DNA from 2 places in the Marinobacter sp. DSM 26671 genome. Region 2 is predicted to be linked to the other one. Evidence: predicted binding sites of a transcription regulator. Region 2 holds the regulator's gene; the other holds the start of a gene.
What was found. The regulator sigma-54, encoded in region 2, starts transcription at its own class of promoters, with help from an activator protein. The targets are predictions, from matches to a motif close to ANTGGCATNNANNTTGCTNT.
Positions count from the first base shown of each region.

Region 1: a site for sigma-54 is predicted at 1,661-1,680, ahead of flhA (flagellar biosynthesis protein FlhA). Genes of this name have one in related genera too.

Region 1 covers NZ_FONF01000017.1:66,473-74,359, reverse strand. The annotation lists gene BM035_RS16715 (uracil-xanthine permease family protein) at 1-903, opposite strand, end outside; gene upp (uracil phosphoribosyltransferase) at 906-1,544, opposite strand; gene flhA (flagellar biosynthesis protein FlhA) at 1,763-3,943, shown strand; gene flhF (flagellar biosynthesis protein FlhF) at 4,004-5,311, shown strand; gene BM035_RS16695 (MinD/ParA family protein) at 5,380-6,192, shown strand; gene BM035_RS16690 (RNA polymerase sigma factor FliA) at 6,224-6,967, shown strand; gene cheY (chemotaxis response regulator CheY) at 7,130-7,513, shown strand; gene BM035_RS16680 (protein phosphatase CheZ) at 7,534-7,887, shown strand, end outside.
Region 2 covers NZ_FONF01000005.1:150,645-158,531, forward strand. The annotation lists gene BM035_RS07500 (KpsF/GutQ family sugar-phosphate isomerase) at 1-64, shown strand, start outside; gene BM035_RS07505 (KdsC family phosphatase) at 87-635, shown strand; gene lptC (LPS export ABC transporter periplasmic protein LptC) at 632-1,216, shown strand; gene lptA (lipopolysaccharide transport periplasmic protein LptA) at 1,200-1,754, shown strand; gene lptB (LPS export ABC transporter ATP-binding protein) at 1,732-2,457, shown strand; gene BM035_RS07525 (RNA polymerase factor sigma-54) at 2,609-4,135, shown strand; gene hpf (ribosome hibernation promoting factor) at 4,237-4,545, shown strand; gene ptsN (PTS IIA-like nitrogen regulatory protein PtsN) at 4,633-5,103, shown strand; gene rapZ (RNase adapter RapZ) at 5,132-6,016, shown strand; gene BM035_RS07545 (HPr family phosphocarrier protein) at 6,024-6,293, shown strand; gene mgtE (magnesium transporter) at 6,303-7,664, shown strand; gene yjgA (ribosome biogenesis factor YjgA) at 7,680-7,887, shown strand, end outside.

The sequences.
Region 1 (7,887 bases), on a different contig from region 2:
GTTGAAATTCTTGGTGAGCATAACGGCGCCGGTGACTTCCGAGTAGGTGGTGTTGGGCGGTCCTCCAAGCATGGAGGCGGCGCTGGTGGCCAGGCCGTCACCCAGCAGGGTGCGGTGCAGGCCCGGCTTTTCCAGGTAGTTCTTTCGGGTCACGTTGCCGATGGCCAGCACGTCACCGATGTGTTCAATGGCCGGGGCAATGGCGACGGGGATCATGAACAGCACGGCGCCCCAGCTGAATTCCGGCGCAACAAAGTTGGGAACGGCGAACCAGGCGGCGTCCCGGATTGGCGTGGTATCCACGATACCGGCAAACGCGGAGAGGATGTAGCCGGTGATAACGCCGAACATGATCGGAATCAGCCGGAAAATGCCTTTCGACCAGACCGACATGATGATGGTTACGGCCAGCGAGATCATGGCGATCCAGATCGCCGTGTCGTAGGGAATCAGCTGGTTGGCGCCATCACCGGTGCGGCCGGAGGCCATGTGAACGGCAACCGGCGCCAGGCCGAGACCGATAGTCATGATCACCGGGCCGATAACCACTGGCGGCAGCAGGCGGCGGACAAAGCCGGTGCCCCGCAGCCGCACCAGTCCACTGAGGAAAATATAGAGAATACCCGCTGCCATCAGGCCGCCGAGTGTCTCTTCCATGCCGAACTTGCCTTTGGAGGCAATCACGGGGGCAATAAAGGCGAAGGACGACGCGAGGAAAATCGGGATCTGACCGCCGGTCACCACGTGAAAGATCAGGGTGCCCAGGCCGGCGGTGAACAGGGCCACGTTGGGATCCAGCCCGGTAATCAGTGGCATCAGAACCAGCGCGCCGAACGCCACCAGCAGCATCTGGGAGCCAGCAATGGCCTGTTTCCAGACCGGGTCGTTGGTATGGTCCTGCATTCTTAAACGTCCTTTTGCTTGGTACCGAAGATTTTGTCACCGGCATCGCCGAGACCCGGAAGGATGTAGCCTTTGTCGTTGAGGCGCTCATCAACGGAGGCGGTGTAGATAGACACGTCCGGATGTTTTTCCAGAACCTTTTCAACGCCTTCAGGCGCGGCAACCAGAACCAGGGCCCGGATCTCGGTGCTGCCGGCCTTTTTGAGCAGGTCAATGGTGGAGATCATTGAGCCGCCGGTGGCGAGCATTGGATCGACAATCATGGCCATGCGCTGGTCCAGTTCGCCCACCAGCTTTTCAAGGTAGGTGCTGGCCTCGAGAGTTTCCTCATTGCGGATCTGGCCGACAACACTGACCCGGGCCACCGGAATCAGGCTGAGGACACCGTCAAGCATGCCAAGGCCGGCCCGCAGGATCGGCACGATGGTGACTTTCTTGCCGTGAATCTGTTCCACGTTAACCGGCCCTGCCCAGCCTTCGATGGTCTTTTCCTGCAGATTGAAGTCTTTGGTGGCCTCGTAGGTCAGGAGTGCACCGACTTCCTGTGCCAGCTCCCGGAAATTCTTGGTGCTGATATCCGCACGGCGCATGATGCCGAGCTTGTGGCGGATCAGAGGGTGTTTTACCTCGTGGATTGGCATGGGGTCACCTGTGTGTCTGGTTGGAATTTTGGCGTCGCGATCAAATGGCGCAAGGATACCGCATCTGGCAAGGCGAGTCAGGCCGCAAATGGCTGCTTAACGGAAATCCCCTAAGGGGTGGTACGGATCTTGCGATAACCCTTCCAAACGACGCTCCGGTGTCAGATTTTCGACCTTCAAAACGCCTGCAGGCACGGCCAATCGGAGAAGTATCCGGCATGGACAGAGCTTTAGTCCTCAATAACGTCAAAACCCTGACGCGGGGCAACCTGGGCATACCCATCATGCTGATGGGCTTGCTGGGCATGATGATTCTGCCCATGCCGGCGTTCCTCCTGGACGTGTTCTTTACTTTCAACATCACCCTGTCGATTGTCATTCTGCTGGTGTGTGTCTACGCCCTGCGGCCGATGGAGTTTGCGTCCTTCCCGACAGTCCTGCTGGTAGCCACACTTCTGCGTCTCGCCCTGAACGTGGCGTCTACCCGGATTGTTCTGCTGAACGGCCACGAAGGCGGCGATGCCGCCGGTAAAGTGATCGAATCCTTCGGCGCCGTTCTGATCGGCGGCAATTACGCCGTGGGTCTGGTGGTGTTTGCGATCCTGATGATCATCAACTTCCTGGTCGTGACCAAGGGTGCCGGCCGGGTCTCCGAGGTGAGCGCCCGTTTCACGCTGGATGCTATGCCCGGCAAGCAGATGGCAATTGATGCGGACCTGAACGCCGGCCTGATCAATCAGGATGAGGCCAAGCATCGTCGTGCCGAAATCGCCCAGGAAGCGGATTTCTACGGCTCCATGGACGGTGCGTCCAAGTTTGTGAAGGGCGACGCCATTGCTGGCCTGCTGATTCTTGCCATCAACATCATTGGCGGTATTGCCATTGGTATGCTGCAGCACGATCTGGATTTCGGGCTGGCCATGGAGCGATATGCGCTGCTGACCATTGGTGACGGCCTGGTGGCACAGATACCCTCGCTGCTGCTGTCCACGTCGGCTGCAATCATGGTAACGCGGGTTACCTCCAGCCAGGACATGGGTGGCCAGATCCTCCAGCAAATGTTCAGCGCGCCCAAGGCGCTGTCCATTGCCGCCGCTATCCTGATCATTCTCGGTCTGATTCCCGGCATGCCCCACGTGGCCTTCCTGGGTCTGGGTGCACTGGCCGCTGGCGCTGCCTGGTATATCTGGAAGCACCAGCGACAGACCGTCGAAGAAGATGGCGCATTCCCGGTCAGGGGCGCGGGCGGGGCGGCTCCACGGCCGGCGGGTCGTGATCTGCCTCCAGGCGGTGATGCTGGCGGCGATCAGGGTCGTCAGTTACCGGCCCCCGGAGAGACCAAGGAGCTGGGTTGGGACGATGTGTCCACTGTCGATATTGTCGGTCTGGAAGTGGGTTACCGGTTGATCCCGCTGGTGGACAAGTCACAGGGTGGCCAGTTGCTCAGTCGTATCAAGGGCGTTCGTAAAAAGCTGTCCCAGGATCTCGGCTTCCTGATGCCCTCGGTCCACATTCGAGACAACCTCGATCTGATGCCCAATGTCTACCGCATCACCCTGATGGGCGTGACCATTGCCGAGGCGGAAATCCATCCGGACCGCGAACTGGCCATCGACCCCGGTCAGGTATTCGGAAAGATAGAAGGCATTGAAGGCAAGGATCCGGCGTTCGGTCTGGACGCCAGCTGGATTGAGCCAGACAAGAAAGACCAGGCCCAGACCCTCGGCTATACCGTGGTCGATGCCAGTACGGTGGTCGCGACCCACCTTAACCAGGTCCTGCAGAAACACGCCCACGAGCTGCTGGGCCACGAAGAAGTCCAGAAATGGCTGGATCAGCTTGAAAAGATTTCTCCGAAGCTGGCCGAGGAACTGGTACCCACCACCGTATCCATCAGTCTGCTGCTGAAAGTGCTGCAGAATCTCCTGAAGGAAGAAGTGCCGATCCGGGACATGCGGTCCATTGCCGAGGCCATCGTGAACGTGCATCCGAAGAGTCAGGATCCGAAGCTGTTGACCACCGTTGCGCGGCAGTCCCTGCGCCGGATGATTGTCCAGAGTATCTGCGGCAACGAATCGGAGATACCGGTGATCACCCTGGATCCGGATCTGGAACAGTTATTGCTGAAGTCTGTTCAACAGAGTCAACAATCCGGCGGACAGGAAGATATTGGCCTGGTCCTGGAGCCGAATATGGTTGAAAAACTCCAGCGCTCGCTTCAGGAGAGCGTCCAGCGTCAGGAGATGCTCGGCAAGCCAGCCATTCTGCTGGTGTCCGGGCCCCTGAGGCCGGTGCTGGCGAAGTTCGCCAGCTACGGGGTAGAGCGGCTCCATGTGCTCTCGTACCAGGAAATTCCGGATAACAAACAGATTACGATCGTGGCGTCCGTTGGCCAGTAACGGCGCGGATGACAGAGCGGACAGCGCCGGCACGGCGTTGCCGGTGGAGGAAGAGGCATCATGAAAGTAAAACGGTTTTTTGCTCAGACCATGGCCGAGGCGCTCAAGCAGGTCAGTGAACAGATGGGGCCGGACGCCGTGATCCTTTCCAATCGTCGGGTCGACGGCGGTGTCGAAATTGTGACGGCGCTGGACTATGACGAGAATATGGCGCGCCAGCGACTGGGCAACCAGGCAGAAGAAGCCACCAACGGGTCCCGCTTGGCCGAGATGCAGGCCGACCAGCACAGGCGTCTTGAGGACGAGCTGAGCCGGTCCCGGGACCGCATCCGTGAAGTACGGGAAAAGCGGGCATCGCAGGGCGCGAGCTACGCCGGTTCGTTCGCTGCCATTCAGGAAGAGGTGAGCGGTGGTTTTGGTGATATTGAACCTCTGCCACAGGCGCCGAGGGAAGCCTATTCCGATGAGCTGGCGCAGATGCGGGCCGAGATCAGCTCGCTCAAAGACATGATGCAGGGCCATCGGCCGCAACAGGAGCCGGAGGTTTCTGCGACCACCGCCGTGCAGCAGAGGCTTGCCGAGCGCTTGCAGGAGTTCGGCCTCGGCAGTGATCTGGCGGGGTCAATTTCCCGTCGTCACAAGGCGGGGCGCCTGGAAGACGGTTGGAAGCAGTCCCTGAAAATGCTGTGTACCGGGGTTCGGACCTCCCGAATGGAGTGGCTGGATGAGGGCGGCGCCTATGCGTTGGTGGGTCCGACAGGGTCCGGGAAAACCACCACCATCGGAAAACTCGCCGCTCGTTACGTGCTCAAGCATGGCTCCGATTCCGTGGCCCTGGTTACCACGGATCGCTATCGGGTGGCGGCGCACGAGCAGTTATTCGTGTTCGGTCGGATCCTGAATGTGCCGGTTCGGGTCGTGGATGAAAGTCACAGTCTGGACGATATTCTGGACGAACTGTCAGACCGTCATCTGGTGCTGATTGATACCGCCGGACTGACCAGTGCGGACAAAGGCTACCAGGAACAGCTGGCCGAACTGGCTCGCAGCCATCACAATATCAAAACCCATCTGGTGGTCTCGGCAACCAGTCAGCCTCGCATCATGAAATCCGTGTGGCATTGCTATAAGATGGCAAATCTTGCGGGCTGTGTGATGACCAAAATCGACGAGGCCCTGACGCTGGGCGAGTCTCTCGGGTTTGTGATGGAAACCGGTCTGCCGGTAGCCTATTACACAGACGGCCAGAAGATTCCTGAAGACCTGCACCACGCAGAAGCCGTTCCGCTGGTGCGGTTGGCCGTGGATCGGCTGAAAACACTCCAGCAACAGCAAGCGGTCGCAGAGGGCCTGAAAGAGCACGCCTGAGACCGGACAGATTGACAGCAGGCGTCGGAGACAAAGCCGGCGAAACGTGGCGAGAGACCAAAAACAGTATGAGCAGAGCACATCCGGTACAGGTGATTGCAGTTTCCGGCGGAAAGGGTGGTGTCGGCAAGAGTAACGTGTCGGTGAACCTCGGAATCGCCCTGGCGCAGAAAGGCCGGAGAGTGGTGCTGCTCGACGCCGATCTGGGGCTCGCCAATATCGACGTCTTGCTGGGCATCACTGCCAATCGCAACCTCCAGGATGTTCTGGCGGGCGACTGTGATCTGAAGGACGTTCTGGTGAATGGTCCCGGTGGCATCAAGATTGTCCCCGCCTCTTCCGGTACCCAACGAATGACCCAGCTCAGCCCCATGGAACATGCCGGGCTGATTAATGCGTTCAGCGAACTGGGTGATCAGATCGATGTCCTGATCGTTGATACCGCCGCCGGTATTTCCGAGTCAGTGGTCAGTTTTCTGAGAGCGTCGCAGGAGCTGCTGCTGGTTGTCTGCGACGAGCCGACCTCGATCACCGATGCCTATGCCCTGATCAAGCTGATGAACCGTGATTATGGAACCAACCGCTTCCGTATTCTTGCCAATCAGGTCCGGAATGAGCAGGAAGGCCGGCATCTGTTTGAAAAACTGACCCGGGTCACCGAGCGCTTCCTCGATGTGGCACTACAATACGTAGGAATAGTCCCCTACGATGAGGCCGTGAAGAAAGCGGTTCAGCGGCAGCGTGCGGTGCTGGACGCCTATCCCAGGGCGAAAGCTTCACTGGCCATCAAGGCGCTGGCGGACAAGGTAGATAGCTGGCCGTTGCCGTCCTCTCCCCGCGGGCATCTGGAATTTTTTGTGGAGCGGCTCGTCGAAGTCTGAATCGGATCCAGTCAAACAAAAAACCGGATACATGACATTGGCGAAAAACCTCGGAATCTATAACCAGTCAAGTGCGCAGAAGCCGGCTCAGCTCATTGAGCAGCACGCGCCGCTGGTCAAGAAAATTGCCCTTCACCTGATGGCTCGCCTGCCGGCGTCCGTCCAGCTTGAAGACCTGATGCAGGCCGGCATGATTGGTCTGCTCGAGGCCGCCCAGCGTTACAGCTCCACCAAAGGTGCTACCTTCGAGACTTACGCCGGTATCCGTATTCGCGGCGCCATGGTGGACGAAATCCGCAAGGGTGACTGGGTGCCACGTTCTGTTCATCGCAACGCCCGTCGCATTTCCCAGGCCATCAAAGCCGTTGAAGATCGACTTGGCCGCGAAGCCCACGATCAGGAAGTGGCCGAAGAGCTGGGCATGGGGCTGCCCGAATACCACTCCTACCTTTCCGATTCCAACAGCGGTCGACTTTTTAGCCTCGACGAGCTCAATGAATCCGGAGAGCTGCCGATAGAACAGACAGAGACGCAGGATAATCCCCTTGAGGGTTTGTCCTCCGATGCCTTCCGGCGGAGCCTCGCTGAGGCGATTGAAGACCTGCCGGAGCGGGAAAAGCTGGTGTTGAGCCTTTACTACCAGGAAGAACTGAACCTCAAGGAGATTGGCGCGGTGCTCGGCGTCAGTGAGAGCAGGGTAAGCCAGATTCACAGCCAGGCAGCCCTGCGCCTTCGGGGGCGGCTCTCGGATTGGCGTCAGGAATCGGACAACTGACCGCGTTCAGTCTGTGTCGCCAACGAGGTGGTCTGTAGTTTTTGGTAACCGATGCTTTACAACCGAAGCAAAGGTCCGACAATAAGCGGTTAAAACAGCGGCCTGCTAGACTTTGAACGCAAAGGTCAAACGAATTCCGGGTGTTACTAACTGGAGGTCCCATTGGACAAAAACATGAAAATCCTCATTGTGGACGACTTCTCCACAATGCGACGGATCATCAAGAACCTGCTGCGTGATCTTGGCTTCACCAACACCGATGAAGCTGACGACGGCAACACGGCACTGCCAATGCTCAAAAGCGGCAAATACGATTTTCTGGTGACCGACTGGAACATGCCTGGCATGTCAGGCTTCGACCTGCTCAAGGCCGTTCGGGCGGACGAGAATCTGAAAACCCTGCCGGTATTGATGGTAACTGCTGAGGCCAAGCGCGACCAGATCGTTGCCGCTGCCCAGGCAGGCGTAAACGGGTATGTGGTCAAGCCGTTCACCGCTGCCGTGCTCAAGGAAAAGATTGAGAAAATCTTTGAAAGAATCCAGTAACCAGAGGTCGGATGGCTCTCATGAGCGATAGCAAAAAGAACCATCGGGGCCTTGAACCGGAGGTGACGGAAAAGCTCCAGCGGCAGGCAGCGGAACTGGCCGAGAGTGTTGATGCGGGTGATTATGCCAAAGCCATGACCCTGATCAATGAACTCAGCGAGGTCAGGGATCAGAGTCTGTACCGTGAGGTAGGGCGGCTGACGCGGAGCCTGCACGAAGCAATCCGGAACTTCCAGATTGATCCCCGTAACGCCGAGCAGCAGGAAGCACTGTCAAAGATGACTGATGCCTCTGATCGTCTCGAATACGTTGTGCAGATGACCGGTGAAGCAGCCAACCGGACCATGGACCTGGTTGAGGAAACCATGCCGGTG
Region 2 (7,887 bases):
CGACCAGGGTGGTCTGATTGGCGCCATCAATATGCACGACCTGCTGCGTGCCGGCGTTATCTAGGGGCTATGAGGAGCTGTTTGATATGAAGCACCAATGGCCGGATTCGCTGTTGGCAAAGGCCGTAAAGATCCGCCTGATCGCACTGGATGTCGACGGCATCATGAGCGACGGTAAACTTTATTTCAGCGCCACTGGTGATGAGCTCAAGGCTTTTAACATTCTGGATGGCCTGGGTTTGAAACAACTGATGGCAGCCGGGATTACCGTGGCCGTGATCACCGGACGAAAGTCCCCCCTGACCGAGAAGCGCATGCGGGATCTTGGCATTCCCCACCTGATGCAGGGGCGAGAGGACAAGAAGGTAGCCCTTCAGGAACTGGTCAGCACCATGGATATCAGCCCCGAGGCCATCGCATACATGGGGGACGATCTGCCAGATCTCCCGGCACTGAGGTTCGCCGGACTGGGCATCACCGTGCCCAACGGTTACTGGCTGGTGCAGCAGCATGCCGACTACTGCACCATTGCCCGGGGCGGCGAAGGGGCGGTCCGCGAAGCCTGCGACTTGCTGCTGACGGCCCATGGCAGGCTTGACGCAGCACTTGCCCCCTATCTGGAGCCCGAGGCATGAACTGGCTGCTGGACAGACCCTGGCTGCGAGCACTGGCACTGGCTGCTACCGTGGTGGCAGCCGTATTCCTGCTCTGGCGCAGCGATGAACCCCCTGTGATTGATGACGAGGCAGCGGCCCTACGGGGAGACGCCGAACCAGACGGTTTCGTGGTGAATGGTCAGTACACCTCCTTCGATGAAGCGGGCAATCTCAAGATCCGGTTTTCCAGCCCCCGAATTGAGCAGTTCGAGGAAGGCAACCTGGCCACCATGGAATCTCCCCGGGCCGAGCTGTACGGGGACCAGGAGGCCCTGCCGTGGATTGTCGAGGCCGACAATGGCAGCTTGCTGCAAAACCAGAATCTGGTGTACCTGACGGACAATGTCCGGGTTCAGCGCACGATTGGCGAACGGGACGCCGTCCTGACAACATCAAGCCTGACCCTGGATAACGACCGGGGCATGGTATATACAGACGCGCCCGTAGAAATACGTGATGTTACCGGCATAACCCGGGCCACGGGCATGAAAGCGTGGATAGACGAACGAATTCTGGAACTGAACTCCCAGGTGGAAGGACTCTATGAAACCGGAAACTAACCGATACCGGCGCCTGATGGCTGCCCTGCTAACGGTCGTGATGATCGGCCCGGCGGCTGCATTTGACCTTGATTCTGACACTCCTATCAAGGTCACCGCAGATACCGCCCGCCTGGATGACGGCCAGGGCATTGCCACCTACACCGGCGCTGTGGAACTTGAGCAGGGCAATACCCGCCTGACTGCCGAGCGGGTCGTCCTGTACCGGACCGAGGACGGCCTGAGCCGGATCGAAGCCTCTGGTACGCCCGCTATATACCGTCAACCGGCGCGCGAGGGGGAAGGCGAAACCGATGCCCGTGCCCTGAACATTACCTGGTCTGCCACCGACAGCCAGCTGACCTTTGAACGGGAAGCAGTCATCGAGCAGAATGGCAACCTGTTCCGGGGTGATGTCATTCATTATGATACCGTCGGCCGGGTTGTCACCGCTGAGGGCGGCGCAGACACCGGCGAGGGCAGCGGCCGGGTAGAGATGGTGATTCAGCCACGCAGTACAGACAGACAGGGATCCGATGGCAGTTCTGAGAGCCAGTAACCTGGCAAAGAGTTACAAACAGAAAAAAGTGGTGATCGACGTTTCCCTGGAAATCCGCAGTGGGGAAATTGTCGGGCTGCTTGGTCCCAACGGTGCCGGGAAAACCACCTGCTTCTATATGATCGTTGGGCTCGTCCCCGCTGATCGCGGGCGGATCACGATCGACAGCCGGGATATCACCCCCCTGCCCATGCATGGTCGGGCCCGCCAGGGCATCGGTTACCTGCCCCAGGAAGCCTCGGTCTTCCGCAAACTGTCCGTACGCGACAACATCATGGCCATCCTCGAAACCCGGCCGGGGCTGGGCAAGGCAGAGCGGGAGAAGAAGCTCGAGGGGTTATTGGAAGAATTCCACATCACCCATATCCGGGACAGTGTTGGCATGGCATTGTCCGGCGGTGAACGCCGACGGGTGGAGATTGCCCGGGCACTGGCCATGGAGCCGGCTTTTATCCTGCTGGATGAACCCTTCGCCGGTGTGGACCCCATATCCGTCAGTGACATCAAACACATCATCCGGCACCTTCGGGACAAAGGCATTGGCGTTTTGATCACCGACCACAACGTGCGTGAGACCCTGGACATCTGCGAGAATGCCTACATTGTTTCCGGCGGCCACATCATCGCCTCCGGCAATGCCGACGCCATCCTGGCCAACCAGCAGGTCAAGGAAGTCTATCTCGGCGACGAATTCAGACTCTGACACCCAATGGCTGATTGTTTTGATGACCTGTAGCAAGTAAACTCGGCAAAGAACTTGCTAGGGTAAATTAAAATCACGGCAAGTAACCGGCATATAAAGATTTTTTCACGACTTATGACACAACGCGCTGATGAGTGACGGATCCTGAACCATGGTTATGAAAGCCTCCTTACAGTTAAAGCTGGGTCAAAGCCTGACCATGACGCCCCAGCTGCAACAGGCGATCCGGCTTCTCCAGCTCTCCACTCTCGACCTCCAGCAGGAAATCCAGCAGGCACTGGAATCCAACCCCATGCTGGAGACCTCCGAGGACGATGACCAGACCGACGCAGCCAGCGAAAACGACGAGCGCGAGGCCAACGCCACCGAGTCCGCCGCTGAAGCTGCCCCGGAACCGGCCAGCGACTGGGATGAATCCGAGAACGGCCCGGACTGGTCCTCGGAGAACGAGATTCCTGACAACATTCCGGACGATCTGCCGGTTGATACCGCCTGGGACGACATCTACCAGTCCGCACCAGCGCCGGCAGCCCGCAACGACGACGAAAACGATCACGATTTCGAAACCCGTAATTCCCCGACCGAAACGCTTCAGGATCACCTGGAATGGCAGCTCAATCTGACGCCCCTCAGTGAACGGGACCAGGCCATTGCCCATGCCCTGATGGATGCAGTGGACGAACGGGGCTATATCACCAGCCCGCTGGAGGAAATCCACGCCGGACTGCTGGATGAGAACGATGAAGACCCCCTTGAACTGGATGAAGTGGAAGCCGTGCTTCACCGCCTGCAACACTTTGATCCGCCCGGCGTGTTTGCCCGGGACCTACAGGAATGCCTGCTGATCCAGCTCAACCAGCTGCCGCCGGAAACACCCTGGCTGGCCCAGGCACGCCTTGTAATTACCCATTACATCAACCTGCTGGGCAACCGCGATTACGCCCAGTTGCTGCGCCGCAGCCGCCTGAAAGAAGACCAGTTGCGGGATGTCCTGGCGCTGATCACCGGCCTGAATCCGCGGCCGGGCGATGTCATTGACCGGGCCGAACCCGATTATGTGATTCCGGACGTGATCGTTCGCAAACACAATGGCCGCTGGCGTGTTGAGCTGAATCCTGAAATTGCACCGCGCATCCGGGTCAATGCCAGCTATGCTTCTCTTATAAGGCGTGCGGACAGCAGTGCCGACAACACCTACCTGCGGGATCAGTTGCAGGAGGCGAAATGGTTTATCAAGAGCCTGCAGAGCCGCAATGAAACCCTGCTGAAAGTGGCGACCCGTATTGTCGAGCACCAGCAAGGATTCCTGGATCAGGGTGAAGAAGCCATGAAACCGCTGATCCTCTCTGATATCGCCCAGGCGGTTGAGATGCATGAGTCCACGATTTCCCGGGTCACCACCCAGAAATACATGCACACCCCCCGGGGAATTTTCGAGCTGAAATATTTCTTCTCCAGCCATGTCAGCACTGACGAAGGCGGTGAATGTTCTTCCACGGCGATCCGCGCGATGATCAAAAAGCTGATTGCCGCGGAAACGCCCAAAAAGCCGTTGAGCGACAGTAAAATTGCAGCCATGCTAGGAGAACAGGGAATCAAGGTTGCGCGACGCACCGTTGCCAAGTACCGGGAGGCCATGCACATTCCGCCTTCGAACGAACGCAAGCGGCTGGTCTGAACACCCCGGGGTCCGGGCGCAACGTACTATTTGCCGGCGCACAATGCGCCAGCACCCAGACCGGCTCCCGGGAGCCGGAACGATGACAACAGGAGACGCCTATGCAACTCAATATTTCAGGCCATCACGTAGAACTTACTCCCGCACTGAAGGATTATGTTTCAGAGAAGTTCCAGAAGCTCGAGCGTCACTTTGACCACATCAGCAACTGCCAGGTAACCCTGGAAGTGGAGAAGGTGCGCCAGATTGCGGAAGCCACGCTGCACGTGGTTGGTGGTGAGATTCACGCAAAGGCAGAAAATGAGGATATGTACGCAGCCATCGATGCCCTGATCGACAAGCTTGACCGTCAGATCCTCAAGCACAAGGAAAAGAATGTAGACCGGATGCACGGAAACGGCTCTCGCTAACTGACTGTTTTCATGCAATTCATCTAATCGAGCTGCGACATGAGTAACGTGTCGCAGCCTTTTTTTTAACGGAAACGCAGTCGATCCATGAGCGACACATCCCTGACCATAGAGAACATTCTTGCTCCGGAGCTCACCCTCTGCAGGGTAGCTGCGTCCAGCAAGAAACGGGCCCTGGAGTTTATTGCCGAGCAGATAAACCATCAGGACAACACGCTCAGCGAGACCCAGCTCTTCAACAACCTGATTTCCCGCGAGCGCCTGGGCAGCACCGGCATTGGCCAGGGAATCGCCATTCCCCACTGCCGTCTGGAAGGACTTGATCACGTGGTGGGCGTGCTGATGACGCTGGAAGAAAGCGTCGAATTCGATGCTATCGACAATCAGCCGGTGGATCTGATTTTCGCCCTGATCGTCCCGAAGGAAGCAACGAGCGAACACCTGGAGCTGCTCAGCCAACTGGCTGAAAAGTTCAATGAGCGGTCGTTCTGTGATCGCCTCCGGCAATCCGAGGACGCCAGCACGCTGTACCAGCGCATGACCGCCTCAGGCGGCTGATATTCACTGCAGTGGAGGTAAGGTGGTCATGAAGCTGATTATCGTCAGTGGCAGGTCCGGTTCGGGCAAGAGTACCGCACTTCATGTGCTGGAGGACCTCGGGTTTTATTGCATCGACAATCTTCCTATTGGCCTGCTCTTCCCCCTCACACGGGAAGCCGCCAGCCAGACCAGGCCTGGTCGACTGGGCAAGATGGCCGTCAGTATCGATGCGCGGAACCTTTCCGGCGAGCTGGCCAATTTCGAGGAGATCTACCGGCGCCTCCAGGAAACCGGGGTTACCGTTGAAATCATCTTCCTGGACGCCGACGAGCAGTCGCTTCTGCAGCGTTTTCACGCCACCCGCAGAAAGCATCCGTTGAGTGACGACAGGACCTCTCTCCGGGAAGCCATTACCAGCGAGAAGAAACTGCTGGAGCCCCTCTCCAAGCTTTCCGATCTTTACGTAAATACCACCGGCATGTCCATGTACGAGCTGCGGGACATGGTCAAGCAGCGCGTGGTCGGTCGAAAAGATCAGGAACTGGCTCTCCTGTTTCAGTCATTCGGCTTCAAACACGGCGTGCCGCTGGATTCCGACTACGTTTTCGATGTCCGCTGCCTGCCCAACCCCTACTGGGATACCAGCCTCCGCAAGTATGTCGGGACGGATCAGCCGGTTATCGAGTTTCTGGAAAAAGAACCGGCAAGCCGGAAGATGATCGAGGACCTGAAATCATTTCTGGATACCTGGCTGCCCTCTTTTGCAGACAGCAACCGCAGCTACATGACCATTTCCATTGGTTGTACCGGCGGCCAGCACCGGTCGGTGTATGTGTGCGAGCAGTTGGGTGAGTACTTCCGGCAACGGTACAGCAATGTGCAAGTGCGGCACACCGAACTGCCACACCTGCAGACCCGGGAAGAGATCTGATCAAGCCATGATTCGCCGCCCCATTACCATCATCAACAAACTGGGCCTGCATGCGCGCGCCACTGCGAAGCTGGTCAACACGGCATCGGAATACGACAGCAGCGTGCGTATCAGCGGCAAAGGCCGGGATGTGGACGCGAAGAACATCATGCAGGTGATGATGCTGGCCGCCAGCAAAGGAACCGATGTGGAGCTCATTGCCGACGGACCGGATGAGGAACAGGCCATCGAAGCATTGGTGGAATTGATTAACGACTATTTCGGTGAGGGTGAGTAAAATAAACACATGACCGATATTCTGGAAAAAAGCCAGGCCCGCCAGCGTCTTCGCTCCCTGAGCGAAGCACTGGACAGTGGCGCACTGAAGCAGGTTGCCCGCATCCTGAACGGTGGCCTGAGCCCCAGTGATATTGCCCATTTGCTGGAATCCTCACCGCCACGGCAGCGGGCCCTGCTGTGGAATCTCGTCGACAAGCAACTGGAAGGGGAAGTTCTCCAGTACCTGAGCGACGATATCCGTGGCTACTTCCTGAGCCAGCTGAACGCTCAGGAACTGGCGGATATCATCGAGGATTTCGAGTCGGACGACCTGGCCGACTTGCTGCAGCAACTGCCGGATACGGTGATCCAGGAAGTCCTGGACACCATGGACGAGCAGGACCGCCAGCGCGTGGAGGAAGTTCTCTCCTACCCGGAGGACACCGCCGGCGGTCTGATGAACACGGACACCATTACGGTGCGCCCGGACATCAGTATCGATGTTGTGCTCCGCTACCTGCGCAGGCACCGCACCCTGCCACCCATGACCGACAGCCTGATCGTGGTCAGCCGGCGGGACGATTTCATTGGCATGCTGCCCATCACGAAAATGCTGGTCTCCAACCCCGCCTCCACCGTGCGGGAAGTCATGGATACCGACATCGAGCCCATTCCCGTGAGCCTCTCCGACACCAAGGTAGCGACATTGTTTGAACGCTACGACCTGATCTCGGCGCCGGTGGTAAACGAGGAGGGCCGCCTGCTGGGTCGGATCACCATCGATGATGTGGTTGACGTTATCCGGGAGGATGCGGACCACTCACTGATGAGTATGGCGGGTCTGGACGAAGACGAGGACACCTTTGCGCCGGTGTGGAAAACCACCCGTCGCCGTGCCGTCTGGCTGGGCATCAACCTGATTACGGCACTGACCGCCTCCGCCGTCATCGGGCTATTTGAAGACACGATCGCCAAAGTGGTGGCGCTCGCAGTGCTGATGCCAATTGTTGCCAGTATGGGCGGCATTGCTGGTAGTCAGACGCTTACACTGGTGATTCGCGGTATGGCCGTGGGGCAGATCAGCGGCGCCAACGTAGGCTGGCTGCTGAACCGGGAATTTCTGTCAGGGATACTGAACGGCCTGCTCTGGGCCGCCGTGGTGGCGGGTGCAGCCATGCTCTGGTTCCAGGATGTGATGATCGGCGCGATCATTGCTGCCGCGCTGGTGATCAATCTTGTCGCCGCAGCGCTGGTTGGCACGGTTCTGCCACTGTTTCTCAAATCTCGCAATATTGATCCGGCCCTGGCAGGCAGCGTGATTCTCACGACTGTGACCGATGTAGTCGGGTTCATGGCCTTTCTTGGCCTCGCGACGATTTTCTACGCTTAAGCGGATCTCGGATTTATGAAAGACCATCAAGACAACGACGCGCCGGAATACGACGGCCCCAGCAAATCCCAGCTGAAACGGGAAATGCATGCCCTGCAGGATCTGGGCAAGCGGATGCTGGACCTGAGCAACGATCAGCTGGAAACCTTGCCAATCAGCGAGACCCTCCGCGCCGCGATCGAGGAATCCCGCCGTATCCGCCAGAACGAGGCCAAACGACGGC